Regions from separate parts of the Mesorhizobium sanjuanii genome, predicted to be linked through region 1. Evidence: riboswitches for the same ligand, from Rfam matches in the RefSeq annotation. Region 1 holds a riboswitch; the other holds the start of a gene.
The links. Region 1 has a riboswitch for thiamine pyrophosphate ahead of CN311_RS23600 (YkoF family thiamine/hydroxymethylpyrimidine-binding protein). Riboswitches for the same ligand answer to the same signal wherever they lie in the genome.

Region 1 (5,287 bases):
GGGCGCCAAGTCGCAGATCAAGGTGCTGCTGCGCGAGGGAAGCGTCGTGGGCAAGCCGAAATATCCGGTCGGCACCTCGGTCGCCACCACCAATGTCAACGACCGGCTGATGATCGCCGGCAATTGTGTCTTCTCGCGGATGGGCGCGCCATACGGACAGGCCGAGAGCGGCTCGCATCTTCCCGCTGGCGTCGGCGTCATCTCTGGCGAGGATCCGTTCAAGAACGGCAAATCCTATGTCAACCAGGTCTTCGTCGGCTATGCCGGCGGCGGTGCCCGGCACGGCTATGACGGCTGGCTGACCTATTGCGGCCCGGCCAATGCCGGCCTTATCCAACTCGACTCGGTCGAGGTCGACGAATCCATGTATCCGATCGTCATCGAGCGTCGCGGCGTGCTGCCGGGCTCGCAGGGCTTTGGCGAGTTCGAAGGCGCGCCGGCCACCGGCGGCGTCTTCTACCCGCTCGACCACGACATGACGATCGTCTACGCGGCCGACGGCACCTCGTTTCCGCCGCGCGGCGTGCTGGGCGGCGGCGACGGCAAGGAGAGCGAATCCATCAAGGTCCGGGGTGGCGACAGGATCGTGCTGCCGGCGTTCAGCGAGGAGACGATCGAGGACGGCGCCAGGATCGAGTTCACCGCTTGTGGCGGTGGGGGTTACGGCGATCCGCTGAAACGCGAGCCGAGACGCGTCGTGGCGACCGTCAATCGCGGCTGGCTGAGCCGGGAGGATGCCGAGACAGTCTATGGCGTTGCGTTGACGGATGCGGCCGAGCCCGGCCTGCTGATGGTCGACGAGGCACGGACGGCGGAGCTTCGCGCCAGTCGGCGCTGACTGGAAAGCCTTCTGCACTGAGACCGGAAAGGGAGGGCGCCTGGCCAAGGCCGGGCGCATGATGCGGCCATGCATGAAGATCGACCGATATCCCTGGCACGATTCCGCCTGGCGGATGCCGCGCTGTTGCTGCTTGCCGCGGCGATCTATGGCGGCATCTTTGCGGTGAACCGCCTCGCCGCGGAAGCGCTCTGGCCGCCTATGGGCTTTGCCTTTCTGCAATCGCTGCTGGCGGGCATTGTCCTGGCGCTGCTTGTGGTGCTCGGCGGACGCTTCGCCCTGTCGGCGGCGCATCTGCGCGCCTATGTCGTCATGGGCGCCCTAGTCGTCGGCCTGCCGATCGGCATATTGGTCAAGGCGGCGGAGCATATCGACGCTTCCGTGCTGACGCTGGTGCTCTGCCTCTCCCCCATCCTCACTCTGCTCATCGGTGTGGCGGCCGGGCTCGAGCGTTTCGACCAGCGTACCTTATTCGGGATGCTTCTGGGCATAGCTGGCGTGGCGGTCATCATGGCGCCCGGCGCCGGCGTCATCGGCGACGGTGGCATGTTCTGGTTCCTGGTCGCCCTTTCGGCGCCGCTGATGTTCGCCGCCGCCAACAATTGCGCCAAATGGCTGCGGCCGGCGGATGCCACGTCGGCCGCCATGGCCGCCGGAACGCTGCTGGGTGCCGCGGCCGTGGCAGGCGTGGTGATGCTGGTGCTCGGCAGCGCGGTGCTGCCGCCCGGCGGCATTATGTCGGGGCTGCTGCCGCTCGTCATCGCCACGGCGATCAACGCCGTCTTCTTCTGGCTTTTCTTCGCGCTGGTCGCGCGCATCGGCCCAGCGCGCTTCTCGCTGTTCAACTATCTCGCGGTAGCAGCCGGAATTCTCTGGAGCCTGGTTTTCTTCGGCGAACAGCCGGGCGCGCTGTTCTGGCTGGCGCTGCTGCTGATGATGGCCGGGATGTATCTGGCACTGTCGCGCAAGGCCGGGCCGGCGGCTGCGGCGTGAACTCGGCGCATGCGACATCGCTGCGCGATCATGCGAGCGCCCGCTGCTTGCGCATGTCGGATGCCGGTGTTAGGTGTGCCCTATCGACAGGGGCGCCCCGCATTGCCGGGGCTGAGATGTAAGGCGCCAAGCCTTCGGTCCCTCAAGCTGATCTGGGTAATGCCAGCGGAGCGAGGCGACCGTGTTTTCAGGTGCACAGATTTCACTCTATCCGATGTGCGACGATTTCGTCGGCGTCATCCTCGGGGCGCTTTCGGCGTTCGACCCATATCGGGCGAATTTCCGCATCGAGACCGACGACATCTCGACGCTGATCGTCGGTCCGCCCGAACAGCTGTTCCCGGCCATGCGCGATCTCTTCGCATCGGCGGCGGCAAGCGGCGTGCATTGCGTGTTGTCGGCAACGGTGTCGCGCGGCTGCCCGGGCGAGCCCGACGATCCGATCTGCACGCCGATTTCCGGCGGCAGCCACGAGCTGGCGCTGGCGGAGCGCATCGACGCGGCGCGGGCGCATGTCGACACTGCGGAAAGGCTTGGGCAAGAGGTCGCCGCGCAGTTCTCGCTCTATCCGCTCGGCGAAGGCCATCACATGGACGAGATCTATGGCTGCATCGACTTCCTCAAGGCGTCCGGCGTCTTCGACAAATCGAAGAATTTCTGCACCAAGCTGAGAGGCGATGCCGGACCGGTGTTCGCGACGCTGTCGGAAGCTTTTCTTCGCTTCGGCGCGCCGCAGGGCCATGTCGCGCTCGATCTCACCGTGTCGGCGAACAGCCCGAGCTTGCGATAAGTCGAACCGGTCGGTCAGTCTGTTCGTGCGGTATCGCCCTCGTAACCGCAGCGCCAGTAGGCGACCACGAGATGCGCGTCGCGCGCCAGTTTCCGGTCTTGCCTGAGGTAGGAGCGGATGGCGCGGAAGCTCTTGTGTTCGCAGCCGGCCCAGGCAAAGACGCTGCGCCCGTCCTCGGGCCAACGGACTTGCCGGACCGCATCCTGAAGCAAGGTCGATTTGCCGGGGGCCACGCCGTTCCTGTGCAGCCACTTTATGTCCAGCGAGGCCGGCGAAACCAGCTTCTGCTCCTCGCCGCCATTGGCAACCTCGATGCGGATGACGGCGTGCACGCCTGCCGGCAGCGCCTCGACGATGCGGCCGATCGTGGGCAGGGCGGTTTCGTCGCCGGCAAGCAGGCACCAGTCGGCCACGGGGACCTCGCCGCCACCCGGCCCCGTCATGCCGACGATGTTGCCGATCCGTGCATTGGCGGCAAAGCGCGCGCCGGGCATGCCGTCGCCGTCATGCAGGACGAAGTCGATATCGACCTCTCCCTTGTCGACGTTGATGCGGCGGATCGTGTAGATGCGCACGTCCGGCCGCCGTTCCGCTTCGGGCCATGCCGGGCGGCCATCCTCGCCGGTGACGGGCCAGGCGGGGACGGCGCCATCCCTTGGCAGCAGCAGGCGGACATGAAGTCCGCCCGTGGCGAAGCGTCCGAGGTCGCTGCCGGCCAGGGTCAGCCGCCGCATATGCGGCGTCACGCTGGCGGTCCGCACGACGCGCATCTCGCGGAAATAGGGCAAGGGCTGGCCGGTCGCGCCATCGCCTTGCCAGACGATTGCGGGGTTCTCCACCGAAGCGAAATGCAAAAGATGCTCGGCGATGGAAAGTTTTACATAGGCCAGGGATGTCTCGTCATTGCCCTCTGCGAAAACCCTGAGGCAGCGCTGACAGGCTTCCATGCTGGCCGAACCGAAGGCTGTGTCGATGCGGCTGCAGGCGCCGTCGATGGCGACGTCGCCATGATCGGCAAAATGGGCGCAAAGCCGCTGCATGATGTCTTGCGGACAAGACAGCGCGATCTCGGCGGACGCCTTGAGGTTTCTCGGCATGTCAGCCATGACGCGGTACTCCTTTTGCGAGTAGATGGACGAGATACGGTCCGCCAAGCAGCGAGGCGAACAGGCCGACGGGCAACTCGTATGGAAAGGCCGCCATGCGCGACAGCCAGTCTGATACGATCATCAGAAGCGCACCGACCAGCACCGCGCCGGCGAGGTGAGCTCGGGCGCGGGTAAAGCCGACCAGCCGTGCGAGGTGCGGCGCGATGAGGCCGACAAAGCTCAGCGGTCCGACGAACATCGCGGCAAGTGCGGTCAGGATCGCGGCGAGAACGATCAGCATCAGCCGGCCTTTGGCGACCGGCAGGCCCAGCCCGCGCGCGGTATTTTCGCCGAGCGGCAGGATATCGAGCCAGCGGATGGCGAGAAACAGCGGCAGCGTCAGCAGCACCAGACAGGCGACCATGAGCCAGGCATCGACGCCGGTCGCCTGGCTGGTCGAGCCGCTGAGCCAACGCAGCAGGACGTAGGACTGCGCATTTCCCATCGCGATGGCTGCTGTGATGACGGCGCTGCACAGCGCGCTCATGGCGACGCCGGCCAGCAGCAGCCGCTCGGCGCCGAATTTCGCCCGCGCGCCGATCGCCAGCATGGCGATCAACACCGCCAGCGAACCGAGCACGGACCCGGCAAATTGCCAACCGGGCGCAGCCGCCACGCTGAACGCCAGCACCGCGGTCAGGCCGGCGCCGGCGCCGGTGCCGACGCCCAGCACCTCCGGGCTTGCCAGTGGATTGCCGGTGATGCGCTGGATCACCACGCCTGCCACTGCCAGCATGGCGCCGGCGGCCGCCGCCACGCCGATGCGCGGCGCGCGCCAGGCGGCGAGATCGGCCAGCATGTCGCCGCCGGCGACAGACCAGCCTGCCGGACCACGCCCGAGAATGAGCGCCACCCCTGCGGAGAGAAGCATCGCCAGCAACAACAGCAGGATGATGAGCCAGGGATGGCCGGCCTTGCGCGGAGAAGCGCCATGCGCGCCGAGATCAGGCCATTCGAGCATGCGCAGCCTCGGCAGCAGCCAGAGCAGAACGGGGCCGCCCAGAAGTGCGGTGCCGGCGCCGGTCGGAATGCGTTCGCCGCCAGTGCCGGCCGCCAGTTGCACCAGCCCGTCCGTCAGCCACAGCAGGATGGCGCCGACCAGTGGCGCGGCGAGCAGCTTTTGCCGCAGCGTTCGCGCGCCCGAAAGTGCGGCGAGCGCGGGCGCCGCAAGGCCGACGAAGCCGATGACGCCGACCTCCGCGACCACGGTGGTCGCCATCCACACGGCAAGCGCGATGACGAGGAAGCGGCTGCCGTGACGCGCGATGCCCAGACTGCGCGCCGAGGCGTCGTCAAGGCCAAGAATCGTCAGCGGTCTGAGCAGCAACAGGGCGGCGGCCCCGCCGATCGCAAGCCTGACCGCCAAAGCGATGGCCGGTCCCCAGTCCTGCTGGACAAGCGATCCGCCGCCCCAGATGAACAGCGAGAACAGATAGTCGCCATTGGCGAGGATCAGGGCGGCGCTGACGGAGCTCGCGGTCAGCGCCACCATCATGCCGGCAAGCACGACGGAGACGG
Region 2 (5,287 bases), on a different contig from region 1:
TTTGTTAGTGGACAGGCAGGGTGGGGTCATGTTGCAATGGGCTAGTACGGTGTGGCGTAAGGACCCCTCGGAGTTCCGCCGAACAGCAGGGCATCCACTGGCACAGGGACATCCACAGTTCTCCTTCTATTGGAATCTTTTGGCGCGCTCATCTAATGATCAAGGCAGTGGAGTGATCGATCGGTGCCTGCCGGTATTTCGCTATGCAGCATCATGACAGATCCGTAAACTTGGTTGTTTGGATGGAATGCATCCATGGCATGGATAGGGCTAGAAGGCCGTCTCGATCAGCGCAATGGAACCGTGTGATTCTTAGGTATTTGGATTAAGGTCAGCCAGAGCGCTCGCCGACCATGGCGTCGCCTAGGGCGCTAGACCCAAGAAGCAGGAACCGATGCTTGGATCAGCTGGGGCGACGATCAGCGCCGACAATGTCTTTCCTTGCGACGCTTTCGGTCTAGGAAAGTTGTTCTGGAATTGCGTTCGATCAAGGCCCAGCGCAAAACCTTGATGCAGTCGTCGCCGCCGCAATCTTCGCCTTCGGCTTTGTCTACATCCATCCGTTCGAGGACGGAAACGGCCGCATTACCTGATCCACCACGTCCTTGCCATGCACCGCTTCAATCGCCGGGAGTGGTGTTCCCGTATCGGCCGCGATCCTGGACCAGATCGACGAGTACAGGCGTATGCTGGAGAGCTATTCGAAGCGCCTTCTGCCATTGGTCGAATGGGAACTGACGCCGCAATTCAACGTCCGCGTGCTGAATGACACCGGGGATTTCTACCGATACTTCGATGCAACCCGCACGCCGAGTTTCTTTATGCCTGCGTTCGGCGGACGATCGAACGGTGCCTTCCTGACGAAACAGCTTTTCTGCAGCGCTACGATCAATTCCGGCAACAGGTGAATGCCTTTATCGACACGCCCGAGCGGCTGATCGATCTGCTCTTCCGTTTCCTTAACCAGAATGGTGGCCCCTATCGAGCCGCGCCCTCGGAAAGGAATTCCCCGCTCTGACCAATGACGAAGCGCGGGCGGCTCGAGGCGATCTATGCGCAAACCAGAAAACGGCAAAGCACGCGGCAGAAGCCTTTCACTGGGACTGCCGGTCGACCCTTGCGTTGTCGCCGAAACTCGGGACGTCATGTTCTGGGGCAAACTGGACAAGCCGAAGGTGTGTCAGGAATGCTGCTGCGCCACGGCAGTGATTTCTGCATCGTCTGTACGCCTATATACGCAGTGCCGGCCTCACCCCCCAGCGGTGGGAGATGCGCGACAAGTCGCGTGCAAAGTCATCCTGGGGACGCTGACAACAAGGTACGTGCGCTCAATCGCGTCCACCCCATTCACAAAACCGGCTCCGTGGAGTAGTGGGAACGCAGAGAAATCTCCGGTCGCAGCCTTACCCGGTCAAAACAAGGACTCAAACCATGAATGCCCTCGTCATCTGCTCCGGCGGATTGGACTCTGTTTCGCTCGCTCACAAGGTGGCGACCGAGCAGAAACTCATTGGCCTGCTTTCGTTCGATTACGGCCAGAGGCACAAAAAGGAACTCGGCTTTGCCGCCATCTGCGCCAAGCGGCTGGGTGTTCCGCACCAGATCGTCGATATCCGCTATGTTGGCCGGAACCTGAGCGGCTCGGCGCTGACTGATAATGTGGACGTGCCCGACGGGCACTATGCCGAAGACTCCATGAGGATCACGGTGGTGCCGAATAGGAACGCCATCATGCTGGCCATCGCCTTCGGGGTTGCCGCCGCGCAGAAGGCCGATGCGGTGGCCACTGCCGTCCACGGCGGAGATCATTTCATCTATCCCGATTGCCGGCCCGCTTTTATCGACGCCTTTCAGACGATGCAGAACCATGCGCTCGCAGGCTACGCCGATATCCGCCTGTACGCTCCGTATGTGAATATGTCGAAGGCCGACATCGTCACCGAGGGGGCAAAGTACGCCACACCGTTCGAGGCGACGTGGTCCTGCTACAAGGGCGGTGCACGTCATTGCGGTCGCTGCGGGACATGCGTCGAACGGCGCGAAGCATTCGATTTGGCTGGCATCACCGACCCGACAGATTATGAGGACGCAGACTTCTGGCTCCACGCTATCCAGACAAGGAGCGCGTGATGTTCCGCATTACCAAAGAGTTCCACTTCTCGGCCTCGCATCAGCTCACCTCCTTGCCACCAGATCATCAGTGCGCACGTCTGCACGGCCACAACTACATCGTCGTAGTGGAGCTTTCAGGTGGCGAACTGAACGAACATGGCTTTGTGCGCGACTACCAAGACTTGGCGGCGCTCAAGCACTACATCGATGGGACGTTCGACCATCGGCATCTTAACGACGTGCTGGGGCATGACCGTGTGACAGCGGAATGTCTGGCTAGGCACTTCTACGACTGGTGCAAGGTGCGGCTACCACAAACCTCCGCCGTGCGGGTGAGCGAGACGCCGAAAACCTGGGCGGAATACCGGCCATGACTAACGCAATGCAGCCCGGAATCCGCGTGAGCGAGATTTTTGGGCCGACCATTCAGGGCGAAGGCATGCTGATCGGCTTGCCGACGGTGTTCGTAAGAACCGGCGGGTGCGATTATCGCTGTTCCTGGTGCGACAGCCTGCATGCGGTGGACCGTCGCTTCCGCCGTGATTGGGAGATGATGTCAACCGACGCGGTCTGGCAAAAGGTCATTGCGCTTTCCGGCGGTCAGCCCCTGATGGTGTCGCTGTCGGGCGGCAATCCGGCCATCCAGCCGCTGGGCGGGCTGATCGACCGCGGGCATGGTGAGGGCTACCGCTTTGCATTGGAAACCCAAGGCTCGGTGCCTAAGCAATGGTTCGCTGATCTCGACGTGCTGGTGCTCAGCCCCAAGCCGCCCTCAAGCGAAATGACGACGGATTGGGCCGCATTCGACACTTGCGTAGAGGCGGCGCAGGATAAGCCGCGGATGGCGCTCAAGCTCGTTGTCTTCGACGATGATGACTATGCCTATGCCAAGGACGCCGCGGCGCGCTACCCGCAATTACCCGTCTATCTGCAGCCCGGCAACCATACGCCGCCCCGTCCCGGCAACGAAGGCGCGTTGATCGACATGGCCGGTGTGATGAAACGCATGGAATGGCTGGTTGAAAAGGTGACCCGTGACAGGTGGTTCGAGGCGCGTGTACTGCCGCAGCTTCATGTTCTGCTCTGGGGAAACAAACGGGGCGTCTAGCCGAAGGGGAAGGATTGCCGACGAGCAAGACAGACATCTATAGCAATCTCACCCAACTGGGTGGCAGCAGCGTTGTTCCGGAAAGCCCCGAAAATACCGTGCTGGAAAAGGCACCGAATCCGCATGAGGGCTCGCCTTATTGGGGGCGCTTCACCGCTGCTCTGGGGCGTCACTTGCTCTCGATACTAGCATGCTTTTCCGCTGGGTTTGTTTGGTCGTCGATCACCGCTGCGGGACGAATGCGCTTGACAAAATAGCGCCGGCCCGTTCAACCTGAGGCATTCACCAGGGGAGTCCCGGCAAGGGGCTGAGATACTGCTGGCTTTCGCGGCGCAGTGACCCGTTGAACCTGATCCAGTTCATACTGGCGTAGGGACGGTGCAAGCGCTTTGCGGGAGTTTACGCCCGAGGTCCTGTTTCGGCAGGTCGGCAGAAGCGTCTTTTCATCCTTCCGGCACAGAACTGGGTCTCCAATGCATGAGCAAAGGAGCCTCACGATGAATGCCCTTACCCCCGCTGTTTCGACGGGACCACTGCCCGCCTCGCGCAAGATCCACAAGTCCGGCGTCCTCCATCCGCACATCAAAGTGCCGATGCGCGAAATCTCCGTCCATCCGACAGCCGGCGAGCCGCCGGTCACCGTCTACGATCCGTCCGGCGCCTATACGGACCCGACTGTCGTAACCAGCATCGAAAAGGGCCTTGCCCGACTTCGCCACGACTGGATCATGGCGCGCGGCGATGTCGAGGCCTATGACGGCCGGCATGTGCAGCCGGAAGACAATGGGTTCGCTACCGGCGAGCGCCTGACGCCGGAATTTCCCATTCGCAATCGGCCGCTCAGGGCCAAGGCAGGCAAGGCGGTCACGCAGCTAGCCTATGCGCGCGCCGGCATCATCACGCCTGAAATGGAGTTCGTCGCCATCCGCGAGAACCTCGGCCGCGAGATCCTGCGCGGCAAGCTTGAGCGCGACGGCGAAGCCTTCGGCGCGGCGATCCCCGACTTCGTCACGCCGGAGTTCGTGCGCGACGAGGTGGCGCGCGGGCGGGCGATCATTCCCGCCAACATCAACCACCCGGAGAGCGAGCCGATGATCATCGGCCGCAATTTCCTGGTCAAGATCAATGCCAATATCGGCAATTCGGCCGTCACCTCGTCGATGGCCGAAGAGGTCGAAAAGATGGTCTGGGCGATCCGCTGGGGCGCCGACACGGTGATGGACCTGTCGACCGGCCGCAACATCCACAACATCCGCGACTGGATCGTGCGCAATGCGCCGGTGCCGATCGGCACGGTGCCGCTTTATCAAGCGCTCGAAAAGGTCGGCGGCATCGCCGAGGACCTGACCTGGGAGGTGTACCGCGACACGCTGATCGAGCAGGCCGAACAGGGTGTCGACTACTTCACCATCCACGCCGGCGTGCGGCTGCACTACATCCCGCTGACCGTCGACCGGGTCACGGGCATCGTCTCTCGCGGCGGCTCGATCATGGCCAAATGGTGCCTGCATCATCACCGGGAAAGCTTCCTCTACGAGCATTTCGCGGAAATCTGCGACATCTGCCGCGCCTATGATGTGTCCTTTTCGCTCGGCGACGGGCTTCGTCCGGGCTCGATCGCCGATGCCAACGACGCCGCGCAATTTGCAGAGCTGGAAACGCTCGGCGAGCTGACGAAAATCGCCTGGGCAAAGGATTGCCAGGTGATGATCGAGGGGCCCGGCCACGTGCCGATGCACAAGATCAAGCAGAACATGGACAAGCAGCTCGCTGTCTGCGGCGAGGCGCCGTTCTATACGCTTGGACCGCTGACGACCGACATCGCGCCAGGCTACGACCACATCACCTCAGGTATCGGCGCTGCGATGATCGGCTGGTTCGGCACGGCCATGCTCTGCTACGTCACGCCGAAGGAGCATCTCGGGCTTCCCGATCGCAACGACGTCAAGACTGGCGTGATCACCTACAAGATCGCGGCCCACGCCGCCGACCTGGCGAAGGGTCATCCGGCGGCGAAGGTCAGGGATGACGCCCTTTCCCGCGCGCGCTTCGAGTTCCGCTGGGAGG

Region 2: another riboswitch for thiamine pyrophosphate. It lies ahead of thiC (phosphomethylpyrimidine synthase ThiC); the one in region 1 lies ahead of CN311_RS23600 (YkoF family thiamine/hydroxymethylpyrimidine-binding protein).

The regions. Positions count from the first base shown of each region.
Region 1 covers NZ_NWQG01000174.1:4,682-9,968, reverse strand. The annotation lists gene CN311_RS23610 (hydantoinase B/oxoprolinase family protein) at 1-838, shown strand, start outside; gene CN311_RS23605 (DMT family transporter) at 908-1,831, shown strand; TPP riboswitch at 1,910-2,022, shown strand; gene CN311_RS23600 (YkoF family thiamine/hydroxymethylpyrimidine-binding protein) at 2,013-2,621, shown strand; gene CN311_RS23595 (siderophore-interacting protein) at 2,636-3,727, opposite strand; gene fhuB (Fe(3+)-hydroxamate ABC transporter permease FhuB) at 3,720-5,287, opposite strand, start outside.
Region 2 covers NZ_NWQG01000172.1:12,788-18,074, forward strand. The annotation lists gene CN311_RS33510 (Fic family protein) at 531-593, shown strand; gene CN311_RS33515 (hypothetical protein) at 687-908, shown strand; gene queC (7-cyano-7-deazaguanine synthase QueC) at 1,432-2,130, shown strand; gene queD (6-carboxytetrahydropterin synthase QueD) at 2,130-2,486, shown strand; gene queE (7-carboxy-7-deazaguanine synthase QueE) at 2,483-3,220, shown strand; TPP riboswitch at 3,498-3,614, shown strand; gene thiC (phosphomethylpyrimidine synthase ThiC) at 3,718-5,287, shown strand, end outside.